DNA from 3 places in the Arthrobacter sp. K4-10C genome. Region 3 is predicted to be linked to each of the others. Evidence: riboswitches for the same ligand, from Rfam matches in the RefSeq annotation. Region 3 holds a riboswitch; each other region holds the start of a gene.

Region 1 (5,976 bases), on a different contig from region 3:
ACGGCGCGTGTTCAATTCACTGTCTGACCGGTTGACAGCAACCTTCAAGAATCTCCGCGGCAAAGGCCGCCTCACCGAGGCTGACGTCGATGCCACAGTCCGCGAGATCCGCCGCGCCCTGCTGGACGCGGACGTTGCCGTTCCCGTTGTCCGTGAATTCACCGGGCGGGTCCGCGAACGTGCCCTGGGCGCCGAGGTGTCCGCAGCGCTGAACCCCAGCCAGCAGATCGTCAAGATCGTCAATGAGGAGCTGCAGGAGATCCTGGGCGGCGAGACCCGGCGCATCCGCCTGGCCAAGAGCGGCCCTACCATCATCATGCTGGCCGGACTGCAGGGTGCCGGTAAGACCACCCTCGCCGGCAAGCTCTCCAAGTGGCTCAAGTCCCAGGGCCACAGCCCCATGCTGGTGGCCTGCGACCTCCAGCGCCCCAATGCCGTCACCCAGCTCCAGGTGGTCGGCGAGCGGGCCAAGGTGCCGGTCTTCGCTCCCCACCCGGGAGCCACGTCCACCGAACTCGACCGGCCGGCAGGGGACCCCGTGGCGGTGGCCCGCGCCGGCGTCGAGGAAGCACGGCAGAAGCTGCACGACGTCGTCATCGTCGACACCGCCGGACGCCTCGGCGTCGACGCGGACATGATGGAGCAGGCGCGCCAGATCCGCCGGGCCATTGTGCCGAATGAAGTCCTGTTCGTCATTGACTCCATGATCGGCCAGGACGCCGTGAACACCGCGCTCGCCTTCGATGAGGGCGTCAACTTCACCGGCATCGTCCTGTCCAAGCTCGACGGCGATGCCCGCGGCGGTGCCGCCCTGTCCGTCGCGTCAGTCACGGGCAAGCCGGTCATGTTCGCCTCCACGGGCGAAGGCCTGGATGATTTTGAGCTGTTCCACCCTGACCGGATGGCCTCGCGCATCCTGGACATGGGTGATGTCCTTACGCTCATTGAGCAGGCCGAAAAGTCCTGGGACAAGGAAGAAGCAGCCCGGATGGCGAAGAAGTTCGCCGACCAGGAGGACTTCACCCTGGAGGACTTCCTCGCCCAGATGCAGCAGATCCGCAACATGGGCTCAATGAAGAAAATGCTCATGATGATGCCGGGCGCCCAGAACATCCGCCAGCAGCTGGAGCAGTTCGACGAGCGCGAGATCGACCGCGTGGAAGCCATCGTCCGCTCCATGACCCCGCACGAGCGCCTGGCTCCCAAAATCATCAACGGTTCGCGCCGCGCCCGCATTGCGCGCGGTTCCGGCGTGCACGTCTCCGAGGTCAACGGACTCCTGGAGCGCTTCGCCCAGGCCCAGAAGATGATGAAGAAGATGGCACAGGGCGGCATGCCGGGCATGCCCGGGATGCCAGGCCTGCCCGGTGCCGGCAGCGGGGCGCGGAAGAACGCCAAGAACGCGCCGAAGAAGAAAGCGAAGTCCGGCAACCCGGCCAAGGCAGCCCAGGAGCGGAAGGACGCCGAGGCACGCCGGGCCAACGCCGCGAAGGCGCTGCCCACCGGCGCCGCCTTCGGCCAGCAGCCCGGCGACTTCGACCCCTCCCAGCTGAACCTGCCCAAGGGCTTCGACAAGTTCCTCGGCAAGTGACAGCTTCCCCATCCAAGTAGCAGCAGGTGTCGTTCTGAGCCCTCAAAACGACACCTGCTGCTACTGACATGGGTTGTCGGTGCCGTGGAATAGGGTTGGGACATGTTCAAGCAGAGGGTAGTGTTCGTGCACGGCGCCGGAAGCTTCGGTGCCGCGGCATGGCCGCGCCAGCACGGCATGGCGCTGTCCTACGACGCACTGTTCCTGCGCCGCCACGGCTTTGACCCGGAGGCGGAACCTGTCGAGTCCTCATTCGCGGCAGACACCGCCATCGTGCTGCGGTCCCTGGCCGATGACGGACGGGGCGCCGCCGGCGGACACGTGGTGGCGCATGCCCAGGGTGCCATCGCGGCCATGATGGCCGCCGTCGAACGGCCGGACCTCGTCTATTCTCTGACACTCGTGGAACCCGCCTGCCTGTCACTGACGGCGGAACTGCCGGCCACCGCGGCCCACATTAGGCTGATGCAGCCGCTGCTCGAGGTCCGCCACCAGCTCAGCGATGACGATTTCCAGCGGGAGTTTGTGCGCCGGGTGTACGCCACTGACCTGCAGGAACCGGCCACCGCGGAGGAGAAGCGGTCCGCCAGGCGCCTCCGGCTGCAGGCGCCCTCATGGGAGGCGCCGCTGCATATCGTTCCGGGCGTCCCCACCCTGGTCCTGACCGGGGGCTGGGAACCCCTGTACGAGGAAATCGCCGGCTACCTCCGCGAAACCGGAGCCGTGCACCGCGTCTCTCCCGGAGGGCACAGGCCCCAGGACTCCGCGGACGGGGACCGGACCATCCGGTCCTTCATCAGAGACGTCAGCAGGGCCCAGCCTGCCCGCGCGTCCTGACCCGCGCAGGCCCGGGCTTCCCCTCCGCCCGGCCGGCCCCCAATAGCCAGCCGGACGAAAGGGAAGGCTTCTATGTGGAGATACTCTCGGGTAGCCGCAGCTCCGGCAGGTAAACCCTGCCTCCCGAGGCCATGAATTCCTGGCTCTTCTCCCGCATGCCGCTTGCCATGTCCGCCAGGGCTGCCTGCGCTTCCGCGGAGCCGTACTCATCCCGGATGTCCTGGCTGATCCGCATGGAGCAGAACTTGGGTCCGCACATGGAGCAGAAATGGGCCGTCTTGGCCGGCTCCGCGGGCAGCGTCTCGTCATGGAAAGCCTCGGCGGTCACCGGGTCCAGCGACAGGGCGAACTGGTCCCGCCAGCGGAACTCGAAGCGGGCCTTTGACAGTGCGTCATCCCGTTCGTGAGCGCCGGGGTGGCCCTTGGCCAGGTCTGCGGCGTGCGCTGCAATCTTGTAGGTAATGACTCCCGTCTTGACGTCGTCCTTGTTGGGCAGGCCCAGGTGTTCCTTTGGAGTCACGTAGCAGAGCATCGCCGTGCCGTACCGGGCGATCTCCGTGGCGCCGATGGCTGATGTGATGTGGTCATAGCCGGGCGCTACGTCGGTAACCAGGGGACCCAGGGTGTAGAACGGGGCGCCCTTGCACAACTCCTGCTGGCGCTCGACGTTTTCCCGGACCAGGTGGAAGGGAATGTGCCCCGGCCCCTCCACCATTACCTGGACGTCGTGTTCCCAGGCGCGCTGCGTCAGTTCCGCGAGCGTGTCCAGTTCCGCGAATTGCGCGGCGTCGTTGGCGTCCGCCGTTGCTCCGGGCCGCAGGCCGTCTCCCAGCGAAAACGCCACGTCGTACCTGGCGAAGATCTCACACAGCTCGTCGAAGTGCGTGTAGAGGAAGTTCTCCTGGTGGTGCGCCAGGCACCAGCCGGCCATGATTGATCCGCCCCGGGAGACGATGCCGGTGACCCGGTTGGCAGTCAACGGCACGTAACGGAGCAGGACGCCGGCATGGACGGTCATGTAGTCCACACCCTGTTCGCACTGCTCGATGACAGTGTCACGGAAAATTTCCCAGGTTAGCTTGTTGGCCTCGCCGTTGACCTTCTCAAGCGCCTGGTAGATGGGAACCGTACCGATCGGCACAGGGGAGTTGCGGATGATCCATTCCCGCGTTGTGTGGATATCGTCACCGGTGGAGAGGTCCATGACGGTGTCCGCGCCCCACTGCGTGGCCCATTGCAGTTTGTCCACTTCTTCGGCTATGGAGCTGGTCACGGCGGAGTTGCCGATGTTGGCGTTGATCTTCACCAGGAATGCCTTGCCGATGATCATCGGCTCCGACTCCGGGTGGTTGATGTTGCTGGGGATGATGGCGCGGCCGGCGGCCAGTTCGCTGCGGACCAGCTCCACATCGCAGTTCTCTCGCAGGGCCACAAAGCGCATCTCGGGGGTGATGATGCCCTGCCTGGCATAGTGCATCTGGGTCACGGTCCGGCCTTCGACGGCGCGGCGGGGCACCGGCTGCGCACCCCTCCACTCAGCGGAGGCTGCACCGCGGCGCACAGCCGAGCGGCCGTCGTCGAGCAGGTTCCGGCCCCTGCCGCTGTACGCTTCCGTATCTTCCCGCGCCGCGATCCATGCGGAGCGGAAGGGAGGCAGGCCCATCACCGGATCGCTGCCCGGGCCGGCGGTCCGGTAGGTACGGAAGGGCTCGTTGACTTCCCCATTGGGTGACGGTTCCAGGGAAATCTCCGTCACCGGAACCCGGATTCCGTTAGCCGTGTCTTCTATGAAGGCCAACGAATGCGACGCCAAAGATTGGGTAACAGGTTCCGCGGGCTTCTCACCAGGCAGGGCTGTCCCTGGCTGGTTTCGGGTAGGGCTCAGCTGTTCATTTGGTGTACTCAAGGAATACTCACTTCCTTCGCCGGCATTACCCGGACAGGTTCGACGGTCGCAGGCTGCATCAGCCCGATCTCAGCCCCTGCAGGGGCACCCGTGTGGTCAGGAACGAAGCTACCACAGCCGCTCCGGAAGCCCTTGTCATATTGGCAGTGCTAGCCTGACTGGCGACGAAAAGGGTGCCGGATGCCGAAGATCATCGAATTCAGCGGGCCAGTGCTGACTGCACCGGACAGCGAACACCGGGGCCTGTGGTCAGTGGACGGGAAACTCACGTTCGCCCGCCCGCAGCAGGCACCGGACCGCGTGCTGGACGGCTGGGTGCTGCCGGGCCTGGTGGATGCCCACTGCCACATCGGGCTCGGGCCCGGCGGGCCGGTGGATGCTCCAACCGCGGCCGCCCAGGCCCGGGCAGACCTGGCGGCGGGCACGTTGCTGGTGCGCGATGCCGGTTCACCGGCAGATACCCGGTGGATGCAGGGAGGCCGGGACTTTCCGGTGCTGATCAGGGCCGGACGCCACGTTGCCCGCACCCGCCGATACCTTCGCGGCTTCGCGGACGAGGTGGAGCCGGAGAACCTCGTGGAGGCCGTGCGCAAACAGGCACGCGACGGAGACGGTTGGGTGAAGCTCGTGGGGGACTGGATCGACCGCCGGGCCGGGGACCTGGCACCCTCGTTTCCCGCCGCCGTCGTCCGGGATGCTGTGCAGGCCGCGCACGACGAAGGCTCCCGGGTGACCGCCCACTGCTTCGCGGAAGACACCCTGGACCAGATGCTGGACGCCGGCATTGACTGCATTGAGCATGCCACCGGGCTCCTGCCCCGGCACCTTCCCCGCTTCGCGGAGCAGGGCGTGCCCATCGTCCCCACCCTGGTGAACATCGCCACGTTTCCCGACATTGCCGCCCAGGCGCAGCCAAAGTTTCCGCGCTATGCAGCGCACATGCTTGCCCTGTGGGAGCGTCACCTGGAACGGGTAGGTGAGGCCTACGACGCCGGCGTACGGATTTTCGCCGGCACGGACGCCGGAAGCGTCATCCGCCACGGACGGATCGCCGACGAGATCTTCGCCTTGCATTCCGCCGGGCTTCCCATGCCCGCAGCGCTGGACGCAGCCTGCTGGTCCGCACGGGAGTGGCTCGGAGCGGACGGCCTGCAGGAAGGTGCGCGGGCCGACGTCGTCATCTGCAGGGACGATCCGCGTGTCCGGCCGGCCGCAATCCGGAAGCTGGCCCACGTGGTGCTGGGAGGCCGCGTCATCGCCTGAAGAGTTTGCAGGAATTCAAAGGTGCTTGGAATAAATTGAAGCTTCAAGTAATTTTAACTGTGACAGGCCGTCTTATCCGCACGGCCTCCAGCACAGGGAGCGTTCAATGACTGCAGAAGCCACCAGCCAGGATCTTCTTCCCGCCGACCTCGCCATGGGCACCGTGATGCTCAAGGTCGGCGACATGAAGGTCATGACCGATTACTACCAGCGTGCCCTCGGCCTTGAGGTTGTTGCGGAGCAGGACGGCGGGCTCTACCTCGGCCGCCTGCAGAAGCCGCTGGTCCACCTGGCGCCCGCGCCCGGGCTGAATCTTCCGGGCAGGGGAGAGGCCGGCCTCTTCCATACCGCGCTGCTCTTCGAGGACCAGGCTTCCCTC
Region 2 (5,976 bases), on a different contig from region 3:
GCAGCGGCGCGGGGGACAACGCCCCGGCGGACGCTGCGACGGCGGAGAACGTTGAAGCCGCCGCTGCTGAAGCCAAGGCACCGGCCCGCCGTACCCGCGCCCGCAAGAAAGTTGAAGTTGCTGAACCGCTCCCGGCCTTCGCCGATGATGCGGCAGCAGCCGGAGTCACTGCAGGCACGCCGGCGGACACTGAGGAAAGCGTGCCTGCCGCCGGCGAACCCGAAACGGAAACCAAACCTGTACGCCGCCGTCGGGTAGCCACCCGAAAAGCCGCAGCCCCGGCATCGGCACCCGACGCGACGTCCACCGGGGAAACCGCTGTGGCGGAAGCGGCCGTACAGCAGCCAGGGGCGCCTGCTGCTGACGAAGCGGCGGACGCCCAAGGCGCCCACACTGCACCCGCCGTGGAAGAAGCATCGGAAGAGCCAGCGCCGGAAGCCGGGCAGTCGCCGCCGGGCGCTGCAGCGGACACCAGCCCGCAGCCCGGGGCAGCGGAGCAAACTGCGGCTGGAAAAGAGACTCCTGTGGCACCCGCTGCCAGCCCCTTCGCTTCGCTGTTCATGGAACCCGCGTCCCCCACTTCTGTACTGTTCCAGGCCCCGGACTTGAGCACCGTGGTACGCCCGGCGGCAGCCGCCGCCGAGGAAGCGGAAGCGGACGACGCCGAGGACGGCGACGCGGACGACTCCGCCAGCCGCCGCAGGCGCCGCAGCCGCGGACGCCGCGGGCGCAGCCGCCTCGATGAACGCGATGCGGACTCCGGCGCCGATGCCGAAGGCGGCGACGACGCCGAAGACGCTGACGAAGAACGGTCCGGGCTGCTGGAAGAGGGCGTGACGTCCCGCCGCCGGCGCCGGCGGCGCCGCGGTGACCAGGACCTCGAGCTGACCGGCGGCGGGGATGACGACCCGCCCAACACGGTGACCCGTGTCCGCGCCCCCCGGGCCGTGAGCGAGCAGGTCGCCAGCAACCGGGTTACCAGTGTGAAGGGTTCCACCCGCCTGGAGGCGAAGAAGCAGCGCCGCCGCGAGTCGCGCGATACGGGCCGCCGCCGCACTGTCATTACCGAGGCCGAATTCCTGGCCCGCCGGGAGTCCGTGGACCGGCAGATGATCGTCCGCCAGCGCGATGACAGAATCCAGATCGCGGTCCTCGAAGACGGCGTCCTGGCCGAGCACTTCGTCTCCAAGACCCAGCAGGACTCGCTGATCGGCAACGTCTACCTGGGCAAGGTCCAGAACGTCCTGCCTTCCATGGAGGCAGCCTTCGTTGACATCGGGCGCGGCCGTAACGCCGTTCTGTACGCAGGCGAGGTGAACTGGGAGGCCGTCAACCTCGAGGGCAAGCAGCGCCGTATCGAAAACGCCCTCAAGTCAGGCGACACCGTCCTGGTCCAGGTGACCAAGGACCCCGTCGGGCACAAGGGCGCACGCCTCACCAGCCAGATCTCGCTGCCCGGACGCTACCTTGTGTACGTGCCTGGCGGTTCCATGACGGGCATCTCCCGCAAGCTGCCCGACGTCGAACGCAACCGCCTCAAGCGCATCCTCAAGGACCGCCTCCCTGAGCAGGCTGGGGTCATCGTCCGCACAGCCGCGGAGGGAGCGTCCGAGGAAGAGCTGACGCACGACATCAATCGGCTGCGCGCGCAGTGGGAAGGCATCGAAAGCCAGTCCACCTCCACCAAGGTCCTGGCACCCGAACTGCTGTACGGCGAGCCGGACCTCACCATCAAGGTGGTGCGTGACGTCTTCAACGAGGACTTCTCCAAGCTGATCGTGTCCGGTGAAGAAGCCTGGGACACCATTGAGGCCTACGTCACCTACGTTGCCCCGGACTTGGTGGGCCGCCTTGAGAAGTGGACCAAGGACCAGGACATCTTTGCGGCATGGCGGATCGATGAGCAGATCCACAAGGCCCTGGAACGCAAGGTGTTCCTGCCCTCCGGCGGTTCTCTGGTGATCGACCGCACCGAGGCCATGACCGTGGTGGACGTCAACACCGGCAAGTTCACGGGCAGCGGCGGCAACCTTGAGGAAACCGTCACCAAGAACAACCTTGAAGCAGCCGAGGAAGTGGTGCGCCAGCTCCGCCTCCGCGATATCGGCGGCATTATCGTCATCGACTTCATCGACATGGTGCTGGAATCCAACCGGGACCTGGTCCTGCGCCGCCTGGTGGAATGCCTGGGCCGCGACCGCACCAAGCACCAGGTTGCCGAAGTCACGTCGCTGGGCCTGGTCCAGATGACCCGCAAGCGCATGGGCACGGGGCTCCTTGAGGTGTTCGGGGAGCAGTGCGAAGCGTGCGCCGGCCGCGGTGTGGTGACCCACGACGACCCCGTGGAGCATCGCCGCGCGAACATCGTTGCCGCCGAGCACCACGTGCAGCGTTCCGACATTCGGCCCGACGTCCGCGCCGAAGGGCACCGTAATGAGGGACAGCGGACCGACAGCAGCCAGCCGAACGGCAGGCCGGACCGCAAACGGCGGCGCGGACGCGGTGGCCAGCAGCCTGAAGCTGCCCCGGCTGCGGCGGTGCATGTCCATACCGTCCATCCGGATCCGGCCGATGCCGAGCGGCACGCGAAGGCGGAAGCCACCAGGCTGGCCCTTGCCAACATCGCTGCCGCGGCGCATGCGGCGCACCTGCACGATGACGAGGTGGCGGCGGCCAAACAGGCGCAGTCAGTCCAGCCCGAAACGCCGGCCGCAGAAGACAAGCACGACGCCGGCGCGGCGCCCCGGCCGGCGGCTGTCCTGACCTTCGGCGGCGAGAAGGTTGTCCTGCCGTTCGTGGAGCATGCCGAAGAACAGCAGCCGCAGCCGGCCCTCACCCTGGACCGGCTCGCTGAAGCTTTCGCCCACCTTGGTGAACCGGCACCTGCTGGTGAAACGCCGGCGGAAGAACATGAAACCAAGGTTTCCGAGGCCGGGCCGGTCAACGCCGAACAGCCGCCTGCACCCGCAGCAGAGGAAAAGGACTGGTCTGACCACACTGTGGACCAGACCCGCCAGCGCCGGCCGCGGCGCAACCGCAGCGCCAGCCGTGCCCAGGGTGCCGCCAATGAAACCACTGTGCAGCACCATGAGAACGCGCCTGCGGCCAGCACCGGGCACACACATGCTGCCAAGGCGCCGGAACCCGCGGCCTCCGCAGACCGCAAGGATGGGACTGCCAAACCCGCCGAGGCGCCCATCATCCTGGGCGTCGGGGTTCCCGCCTCCGAGCTGTAACCCTTGGCGGGTGCGCCGGGAGCCCCACCTTTCGACCAGTCCCCGTTTGGTGGACTTCTCCCCTCTGAAGTACCGGGGGAAAAGTCCACCAAACGGGGACTTTTCGCGCAATGCCCGCTTCACCTTTGAGGCGCCCGAAGCAAAACGGCTAGGCTGGGGGACTGACACGGGGTGCCGCGCGAAGGGCCGGCTGAGATCCAGACCCGTTGAACCTGTCCGGCTAGTACCGGCGAAGGGATGTCTCTTGTCTTCGACTCTTGTTTTGCCCCCAGTAGATCTCCAGGCCGGCACTCTTGAAACCGCTACCGTGCCGCCCGGGACCGGCAGGGACGTGCCGCGTGTCCTGTCCATCGCCGGCTCGGACCCGTCGGGGGGTGCAGGTATCCAGGCGGATCTGAAAAGCATCGCCGCTCACGGCGGGTACGGTATGGCCGCCATCACCGCCCTTACCGCACAGAACACCCACGGTGTGGCTGCGGTCCATGTGCCGCCGGTGTCCTTCCTGGCGGCCCAGCTGGATGCCATCAGCGACGACATCAGCATCGACGCCGTCAAGATCGGCATGCTGGGCGACGCCGGGGTGATCGCCGCCGTACGGACATGGCTGGAAAACGTACGCCCCGCCGTCGTGGTCCTCGACCCGGTGATGGTGGCCACCAGCGGTGACCGGCTGCTGCAAGAATCCGCCGAGGCGGCGCTTCGCGAACTCCTGCCGCTCGCGCACCTCATCACCCCCAACCTCGCCGAACTGGCCATCCTCGTAGGGGAGGAACAGCAGGACACCTGGGCCGGAGCCCTGGCACAGGGCAGGAAACTTGCCGCGGCCACCGGTGCCACGGTCCTGGTGAAAGGCGGCCATCTGGCGGGTGCGGACTGCCCGGACGCGCTGGTGAATACCGGCGGGCTGCTGGGCGCCGAGGTCGTGGAGGTGCCGGGGGAGCGGGTGGCAACCCGGAACAGCCACGGAACCGGCTGTTCGCTGTCCTCCGCAATGGCCACTGTCCAGGCGCGGCTGGGGGACTGGGAGGCGGCCCTGCGGGACGTGAAGCCCTGGCTGGTCGGTGCGCTGGAAACCGCTGGCCGCCTGGAGGTGGGAACCGGGAACGGGCCCGTCCACCATTTCCACCACGTGCGGCCGGTTCCGCACCAGGGGGCTTTCGCGGCCAGCCTCAGGGCTGCTGCTGAAGCGGACCTGGACGCCATTTACGGGCTGGACTTCATCCGCGGACTGGCCACGGGCAGCCTGCCCGAGAAGGAGTTTGCCTACTACCTGGCCCAGGACGCCATCTACCTCAACGGCTACTCCCGGATCCTGGCAAGGGCAAGCGCCCTTGCGCCCACCGAGGCGGAGCAGCTGTTTTGGGCCGGGTCCGCGCAGCAGTGCCTTGAAGTGGAGTCTGAGCTGCACAGGTCCTGGCTGAGCACCCGCACCGTCCGGCCCGAATTGGGTCCTGTGACAAAGTCCTACGTCGACCACCTCACGGCGGCCTCGGCGTCGGGCAGTTACGCGGTGCTGGCCGCGGCCGTCCTCCCTTGTTTCTGGCTGTACGCGGAGGTGGGCAAAAAGCTGCACGCCCAGTTCCTGGCCGCAGGTGAACCGGCCGGGCACCCCTACGCCGAGTGGCTCCGGACCTACGCCGACGAGGACTTCGCCGAGGCAACCCGCAAGGCCATCGCCTTCGTGGACGAGGCCGGCCGGAACGCGTCGGACGCTGAACGGGCCGCCATGGCCACGGCCTTCAAGCAGTCCTGCCGCCTGGAAGTGGAGTTTTTCGACGCGCCGCGGCTGCACTCCTGAGCCTCCCGGGGCGGTCCCGGCGGTATCATGGATGGTGCGCGGTACCGCCGCCCACTGTGGTGCCACTGTCCTGTGGTTGCTATCACAGTAGGCGCGCCGGAGCCAGCCTCATTTGCGGCCGAAGACGAAATTAGCGTAGTCTAGTTCTTCGGTGCTTACGCCAACACTTGGGTTATGACCCCACGGCGTTGAGGCACAGCGAGAAACCAGCCTGTTAGAGCCGGTTCCGCACGCAAATTTTGTTAGAAACGTCGAGAGAAGTGAGTTCCCAAGTGGTGTACGCGATTGTCCGCGCAGGCGGCCGCCAAGAGAAGGTTTCCGTCGGAGACTTCGTTACCCTGAACCGCGTCGCCGGTGGGGCTGGCAGCACCATTCAGCTGCCCGCACTGCTCCTGGTAGACGGTGACAAGGTCACCTCCGCCGCTGCCGACCTGGCCAAGGTGACTGTCACGGCTGAGATCCTCCAGGACCTCCGTGGTCCCAAGATTGTCATCCAGAAGTTCAAGAACAAGACCGGCTACAAGAAGCGCCAGGGTCACCGCCAGGAACTGACCAAGGTCAAGATCACCGGCATCAAGTAACCACCGGTTACTGTTCAGGTTTTTCAGCAAATTCCCCAGAATTTAGAGGCAGGCATTTCAGATGGCACATAAAAAGGGCGCGAGCTCCACTCGTAACGGCCGCGACTCCAACGCACAGTACCTCGGCGTCAAGCGCTTCGGCGGCCAGGTAGTTTCCGCCGGCGAGATCATCGTCCGCCAGCGCGGCACCCACTTCCACCCGGGCGCCGGCGTTGGCCGTGGCGGCGACGACACACTGTTCGCACTGACCCCGGGAGCCGTTGAATTCGGTACCCGCCGCGGTCGTCGCGTCGTCAACATCGTTGCTGCTGCAGCTGCAGAGTAACAACCAGATTCAAAGCGGTGGAGCGGGCCTGATGGC
Region 3 (5,976 bases):
GCCGGCGAGACCGAAAAGGATGTCCGCCACCGCGTCGCTGGTCAGGTCGGCCGCAGCCGGAAGGTCCAGGTCGCCGGCGGCCTCCCTGGCAGCCGCGCGCAGGGCCGTCTCGAACGGCTTCTCCAGCAATTGCCGGACCTGGATGAGTCCCGGGCTCCATTCCCATTCGTCCGATACTCCTGCCAGGCCGGAGTAGTGGAGCTCGTAGAGGCAGAAGAGGGCCAGCTGGGCATCATCATCGCCGATGATGTCTCCCGTTTCCGCCAGGCGCTGCGGGACCAGTTCCGACAGCCCCGCAAGGGCTTCGCCGGAGCCGTCCGGGCCGTCCGCCAGAACGTCGAACAGGGCGCTGCTGATGGGGCCTCTGGGCTTCGGAATTTCCATGGGTGCTCCTTGATCTGGGTAATGTGTGCCATTGCCGTCTGCACTGGCGGCAGTGGGGGTGGTCAGCGTTCCCGGCGGCCTGCCGGGGTGGTGCGGGGGGAGAGCAGGACGGCCAGGGCGATCATGGCCAGGCCCAGGATGAGGTGCAGCCAGTTGTCCGCAGAGTTCTCGGGAATGAAGTTGGCGGGTGTGGTGTCTCCGATTAGGAGGCCATACAGCCAGAGGACCAGGTAGATGACCCCGCCATAGATGAGGAAGTTCCTCGCCTGCCGGTGGGTGCCTGCCATGAAAACCCCTGCGATGCCGAAGAGAAGATGGACGAGGTTGTGGAGGACGGATACCTGGAAGATACCCAGCAGCAGCGCTTCCGAACCGGGGCCCGCAAAGCCAAGGGAACCGTAGTTGCTCGTGATGCCCGGAACGAATCCAAGGATGCCTGCGAGCAGGAATACGGCAGCCGAAGTCAGGGCAGACCACTGCAGGGCGGTTCGGACGCCCGTGGGGCGGGTGCTGACTGCCATGTTCCCATACTCCTCAAACGCGTTGAAACAATATAGTAAGCATGATTACTATCAAAAGCTAAGCAAGCTTTGTTTCCGCGCCGGGGTATCCGGAAGCCAACACTGTGCAGTCCCCTTATGCCGGGCCGGTCCAGGTGTAGGGGTTGGGGTGCTGTCCGCCGTTGCGGCCGTGCTCGTACCCCTGTTGCCATGCCTTGCCGACGGCGGACACCAGTTCGGCCAGCAGGGGATAGTAGGGATGGTCCGGGCCAATGAAAATCATCTCGTCCTCTGCCTTGTCCACCGCCGCCCGGACGGGGTTCTCAGCCGGCCAGCCGGTCATGGTGCGCCGTCTGCCCCTGTTGACCGCAGCACCTCACGCATCGCCTCCACCACCAGGTCGTGGTCCTGCACCTGCGGGAGTCCGGAAACCGTGACGGTGGCTACCGACCCCACGCCCTCCACGTAGACGGGGAAAGAACCGCCATGTGCCGCGTACTTCGTTTGATCGAACCACCCCTGGTCCTCGATCCGGCCCCCGCGGAGGCGGCCGCGCAGCCCCACCAGGAGGGAAGGCACCTCATACCGGGCGGCTGTCCGTTGCTTCGCGCGGATCCAGTGTTCGTTGTCAGGGGTGGCGCCGGGCAGGGCCACGTGGAACAGGACCTGTTCACCCTTGGTGATGTCGATCGCGATGGGCAGCCCGCGTTCCTTCCCGAGTTCCACGAGGAGGAGGCCAAGGTTCAGGGCGTCGTCCAGCGAGAAGCCTGGAAACTGGAGTTCGTGGATTTCGCCTTCGATGCGGCCGATGAGGGCCTGCAGCGAGCCCTCCGGCTGTACGGCGTCGGAGTCCGGATCGTAGTCAGTCACATGCGGCGGATTGGCAGTCATGGCCCACAATCTACCCCTGTCCAGGTGTAAACTGGACCACGCCCAACAGGGCAATCCAATGCATCATCCAAATCAAGCAACACACAACGACAGGGGAGCGCCGCCGTCGGAACTGGCAAGGCCAGGAACCGCAGGTGGGCGCTGAGAGTGCGGACAGCCGCAGACCCTCGAACCTGATCCGGTTAGTACCGGCGCAAGGGAGTCGAGTTCTCGAAGTCCGGCAGCGGTGAAGTGCCGTTTGCCGTGCTTTCCCCTCCTGTTTCCCAGGAGGATTCCATGAGCACTGCAGCAATCAAGAAGACCACCAGCAAGTCCTGGCGGGTCGTGGACATCGTGGTGGCGGCCCTGATCGCCATCGCTGGCGGCGTCATTTTCTGGGCATGGTCCCAGGGAGCAGCCGCAGTATCCGGGCCCATGAACGCCGTTTACCCGCCGCTCACCGGCCTGATTGCCGGTGGCTGGATGATCCCGGCAGTGCTGGGCATGCTCATCATCCGCAAGCCCGGCGCCGCCTTGTTCTGCGAGACCGTCGCAGCCACTGGTGAGCTCCTGATGGGCTCACAGTACGGCGCGTCGGTCCTGTTCTCCGGCCTCGTCCAGGGCCTCGGCGCCGAGATCATCTTCGCGGTCTTCGTCTACAAGAAGTTCAACTTGCCGGTCGCGCTGCTCGCCGGTGCCGCCGCCGGCCTCTTTTGCGGCCTGAACGACTCCTTCGCGCCGTGGGGCTGGAACATCGCCTACCCGGCCGGCGACAAGCTGGCTTACATCATCTTCACCGCGATTTCCGGCGCGGTCATCGCCGGCGCCCTGTCCTGGATTGCCACCCGCGGCCTGGCCAGGACCGGCGTCCTGAGCTCCTTCGCTTCCCGGAAGGCGGCAACGGAGCCCGTCTTCTCCTGATGCAGGCGCCAATCCACGAGGGCGTGGCCGGGGCCGTGCGTCCCGCCGCCGTCACTGCCCGCGGCTGGGGCTGGCGGCACGCCGGCCGCCCCAAGCCCGCCGTCCACGGCCTTGACCTGGACATCAGGCCGGGGGAGCGGGTGCTCCTGCTGGGCCCCTCCGGCGCCGGCAAGTCCACGCTGCTCCATGCCCTGGCCGGAGTCCTGGGTGATGCGAACGACGACGGCGAGGCCAGCGATTCCGACGAGTCGGGTTCGCTGCTGGTCGACGGCGGGTCCCCCCGGGGGCAGCGCGGCCGCGCTGGCCTGATGCAGCAGGACCCCGAAACGCAGGTGGTCCTCTCGAGGGTTGGGGACGACGTCGCCTTCGGCGCAGAGAACCTCGCCGTCCCCCGCGGCGCCATCTGGACCCGCGTCCACGAGGCGCTGGCCGACGTCGGGCTTTCCCACCTGCCACTGGACCACCCCACGTCGGCGCTGTCCGGCGGGCAGAAACAGCGCCTTGCCCTGGCGGGCATCCTTGCCATGCGCCCCGGGTTGATTCTGCTGGACGAGCCAACCGCGAACCTCGACCCGGCAGGAGTGCTCGAGGTCCGTGCCGCCGTGGAACGCTGCCTGGACAAAACCGGGGCAACGCTGGTGGTGGTGGAGCACCGGGTGTCGGTGTGGAAGGACCTGGTGGACCGGATTGTGGTCTTGCAGCCAGGCTCGGCCGCTGATCCCGCCGTGCTCCTTGACGGACCGCCGGACCGGGTGCTTGGCGAGGCTCGCGCCATGCTGGTGGGAGCCGGGGTATGGGTGCCCGGTTACCTGCCGGCCACGCGTGCGCGTGCCGCGGTTCCTGCCCCCGGCACGGGAAACCTCCTGCTGGCCGCGGAGAAAGTGGCCGTGTCCAGGGAACGTCCCCGCCGCAGCGGATTCCGGAAAATTCCGCCGGTCCCCGTGCAGGAGGGCATCTCCGCGCAGGTCCGGGCCGGGCAGGCGCTCGCAATTACCGGGCCCAACGGCGCGGGGAAGTCGACCTTTGCTCTGACCCTCGCGGGGCTGCTGGAGCCGGTCGCCGGAAAGGTCTCGGCAGCGACCGACCTGAGCCGGGGCGCGGGGATTGACCCCTACAAATGGAAGGCCGAGCAGCTGATCGAGCGGGTGGGAACGGTGTTCCAGGAGCCGGAGCACCAGTTCGTCACCGGCCGGGTGCTGGATGAGCTGCTGTTCGGACCGCGGCACCTGGGCCACGGCGAGGACCGCGTCGACGAACTGCTGGAGCGGCTGCGGCTCACATCCCTGGTGGATGCCAACCCCTACACCCTCTCCGGCGGGGAGAAGCGGCGGCTCTCCGTGGCAACCGTCCTTGCGGCCAGCCCGCAGGTGCTGGTTCTGGACGAGCCGACGTTTGGCCAGGACGCCAACACCTGGGCCGAGCTGGCGTCCTTCCTCTCCGAACTGCTTGATTCCGGCACCGCCGTAGTGTCCGTGACCCACGACACCGAGTTCACCGCCGCCCTGGGCGGGACAGAGCTGAAGCTGGCAACGACGGAAAAGGTGGCCCTGTGAGGCAGGAACTGAACCTGCGCGGCAACCACGCCCTGCTGACCCGCGCCAATCCGCTCAGCAAGCTGGCCGCCGTCGTCCTCATCACCGTTGTACTGGCGCTGTCCATCGACTGGGTGTCGGCCTCGGTGGCGTTGGCCTTCGAGTTCTTGCTGTTCCCCCTTGCCGGCCTCACGCTCACACTGCTCTGGCAGCGTGGGTGGCCGCTGATCGTCGCCGCCGCCGTGGGTGGCTGGAGCACCTCCATCCTGGCGCCGGACAGCGGGAGGACGCTCATCGACGCCGGCATCTGGACCATGAGCGAAGGTTCCCTGGAGATGGGGGTGGGGTTCATGCTCCGCGGCCTGGCCATCGCGCTGCCCGCGGTCCTGCTGATGAGTTGTACTGATCCCACCGACCTCGCCGACGCGCTGGCGCAGAAAGCACACCTGCCCCACCGGTTCGTCCTGGGTACCCTGGCCGCCATGCGCCTCGTGGGCCTGATGGCGGAGGAATGGCAGACCATCGGCATGGCACGCCGCGCCCGGGGCGTAGGCTCCCGGGGCAACGCGGTCCAGCGGGTGAAAGCCACGCTGGGGCAGAGTTTCGGCCTCCTGGTGCAGGCCATCCGCCGGGCGTCCAGGCTGGCCGTCACCATGGAGGCCCGTGGCTTCGGCGGCGGGACCCGCACCTGGGCCCGCGCCTCCACCTACAGTGCGCTGGATGCGTGGGTGCTGTCAGGCGGCTTGCTGATGGCAGGACTCGCAGTTGTGGCAGCAGTCTCTGCCGGCACGTGGAACATGGTGTGGCTGGGGAGCTAAGTTCCTACTTGCACGCGTAGTTGTAGTCGAAGCCACCTGACACGAACTGCGTCAGGACCACCTTGCCGCCGCGTGTCAACGGAGCCTTTGAGCAGGCGCTTGCGGCCCGGTAGGCGTTGCGGGAGCCGGCCAGCCAGCTCGGCAGCGGGTAGAGGTTGCTGGAGCTGCTGACAGTTCCGACGATCCGGCCCCACTGCAGCGAGGTGGAGTAGATGCCAACGCCCTTGACGTCGATGCTATGGAAGAAGTCGGTCATGCCCTCCAGGACTGCCCGGTTCGCGTCCTTGTCGCCGGACCAGCTGTTTTCGGTTTCCACGTCCAGCCACCAGACGTAGTCGGCGGGGTTGCTGATCCCGCGGATGTAGGCGTCGTCGTAGGCCTTGGCGTAGCCGTACATGTAGGCGCAGGCCGCGCCGTAATCCCCTTCGCTGCAGGGGCCGTAGGGGTTCTGGACCGTCCGCCCAATGGGGTACTCATCGCTCACCGGCCACCAGGATCCCGCGCTGCCCGGATTCGCCGTGTTGACGTACAGCGACACGGCCGGCTGGGTGGGGAGGCCTGGCGAGGCGGCTGCCCAGTGGAGCTGTTCCTTCAGGCAAGGGTTGGTGTTGTTGGCCAGTCCGTTGTTGACGCCGACGATGCCGAAAGCCTGCCCCTTCGGCAGTTCCTTGTTGCACTGTGGCCAGGAGACGTCATTGCCGAGCCTCGACTGGCCGCCCTCGCCCGGGGACGGTGCCGCGGAAGCAGGACCCCCTGCGACAAGCAGCAGTACTGCTGCCAGCAGCAGCCAGGCCACCCTGAGCGGGGATGGGTGGGAGTGGGGCTGGGACCGGGGCATGCTGGCTCCGTTGTTGCTGGGAGAACCGTTCAATTCCAGTGTCCTGCCGGGGCGCTGGCGGAACAAGGACCGGATGCTCAAGAATGGGGATTTATTCTCAAGAATCTTCTATC

The links. Region 3 has a riboswitch for thiamine pyrophosphate ahead of AC5RUU_RS12445 (ECF transporter S component). Riboswitches for the same ligand answer to the same signal wherever they lie in the genome.
Region 1: linked by a shared signal. The riboswitch ahead of thiC (phosphomethylpyrimidine synthase ThiC) and the one ahead of AC5RUU_RS12445 (ECF transporter S component) in region 3 are both predicted to bind thiamine pyrophosphate.
Region 2: linked by a shared signal. The riboswitch ahead of thiD (bifunctional hydroxymethylpyrimidine kinase/phosphomethylpyrimidine kinase) and the one ahead of AC5RUU_RS12445 (ECF transporter S component) in region 3 are both predicted to bind thiamine pyrophosphate.

Annotation. Positions count from the first base shown of each region.
Region 1 covers NZ_JBNHFI010000009.1:17,806-23,781, reverse strand. The annotation lists gene ffh (signal recognition particle protein) at 8-1,591, shown strand; gene AC5RUU_RS13565 (alpha/beta hydrolase) at 1,694-2,428, shown strand; gene thiC (phosphomethylpyrimidine synthase ThiC) at 2,499-4,334, opposite strand; TPP riboswitch at 4,329-4,436, opposite strand; gene AC5RUU_RS13555 (amidohydrolase family protein) at 4,515-5,597, shown strand; gene AC5RUU_RS13550 (VOC family protein) at 5,704-5,976, shown strand, end outside.
Region 2 covers NZ_JBNHFI010000015.1:21,744-27,719, reverse strand. The annotation lists gene AC5RUU_RS18405 (Rne/Rng family ribonuclease) at 1-3,236, shown strand, start outside; TPP riboswitch at 3,394-3,491, shown strand; gene thiD (bifunctional hydroxymethylpyrimidine kinase/phosphomethylpyrimidine kinase) at 3,499-5,034, shown strand; gene rplU (50S ribosomal protein L21) at 5,307-5,615, shown strand; gene rpmA (50S ribosomal protein L27) at 5,677-5,940, shown strand.
Region 3 covers NZ_JBNHFI010000008.1:48,798-54,773, forward strand. The annotation lists gene AC5RUU_RS12425 (iron-containing redox enzyme family protein) at 1-384, opposite strand, end outside; gene AC5RUU_RS12430 (DUF4383 domain-containing protein) at 447-905, opposite strand; gene AC5RUU_RS12435 (hypothetical protein) at 1,021-1,227, opposite strand; gene AC5RUU_RS12440 (heme-degrading domain-containing protein) at 1,224-1,775, opposite strand; TPP riboswitch at 1,857-1,993, shown strand; gene AC5RUU_RS12445 (ECF transporter S component) at 2,052-2,675, shown strand; gene AC5RUU_RS12450 (ABC transporter ATP-binding protein) at 2,675-4,228, shown strand; gene AC5RUU_RS12455 (energy-coupling factor transporter transmembrane component T family protein) at 4,225-5,025, shown strand; gene AC5RUU_RS12460 (glycoside hydrolase family 25 domain-containing protein) at 5,030-5,863, opposite strand.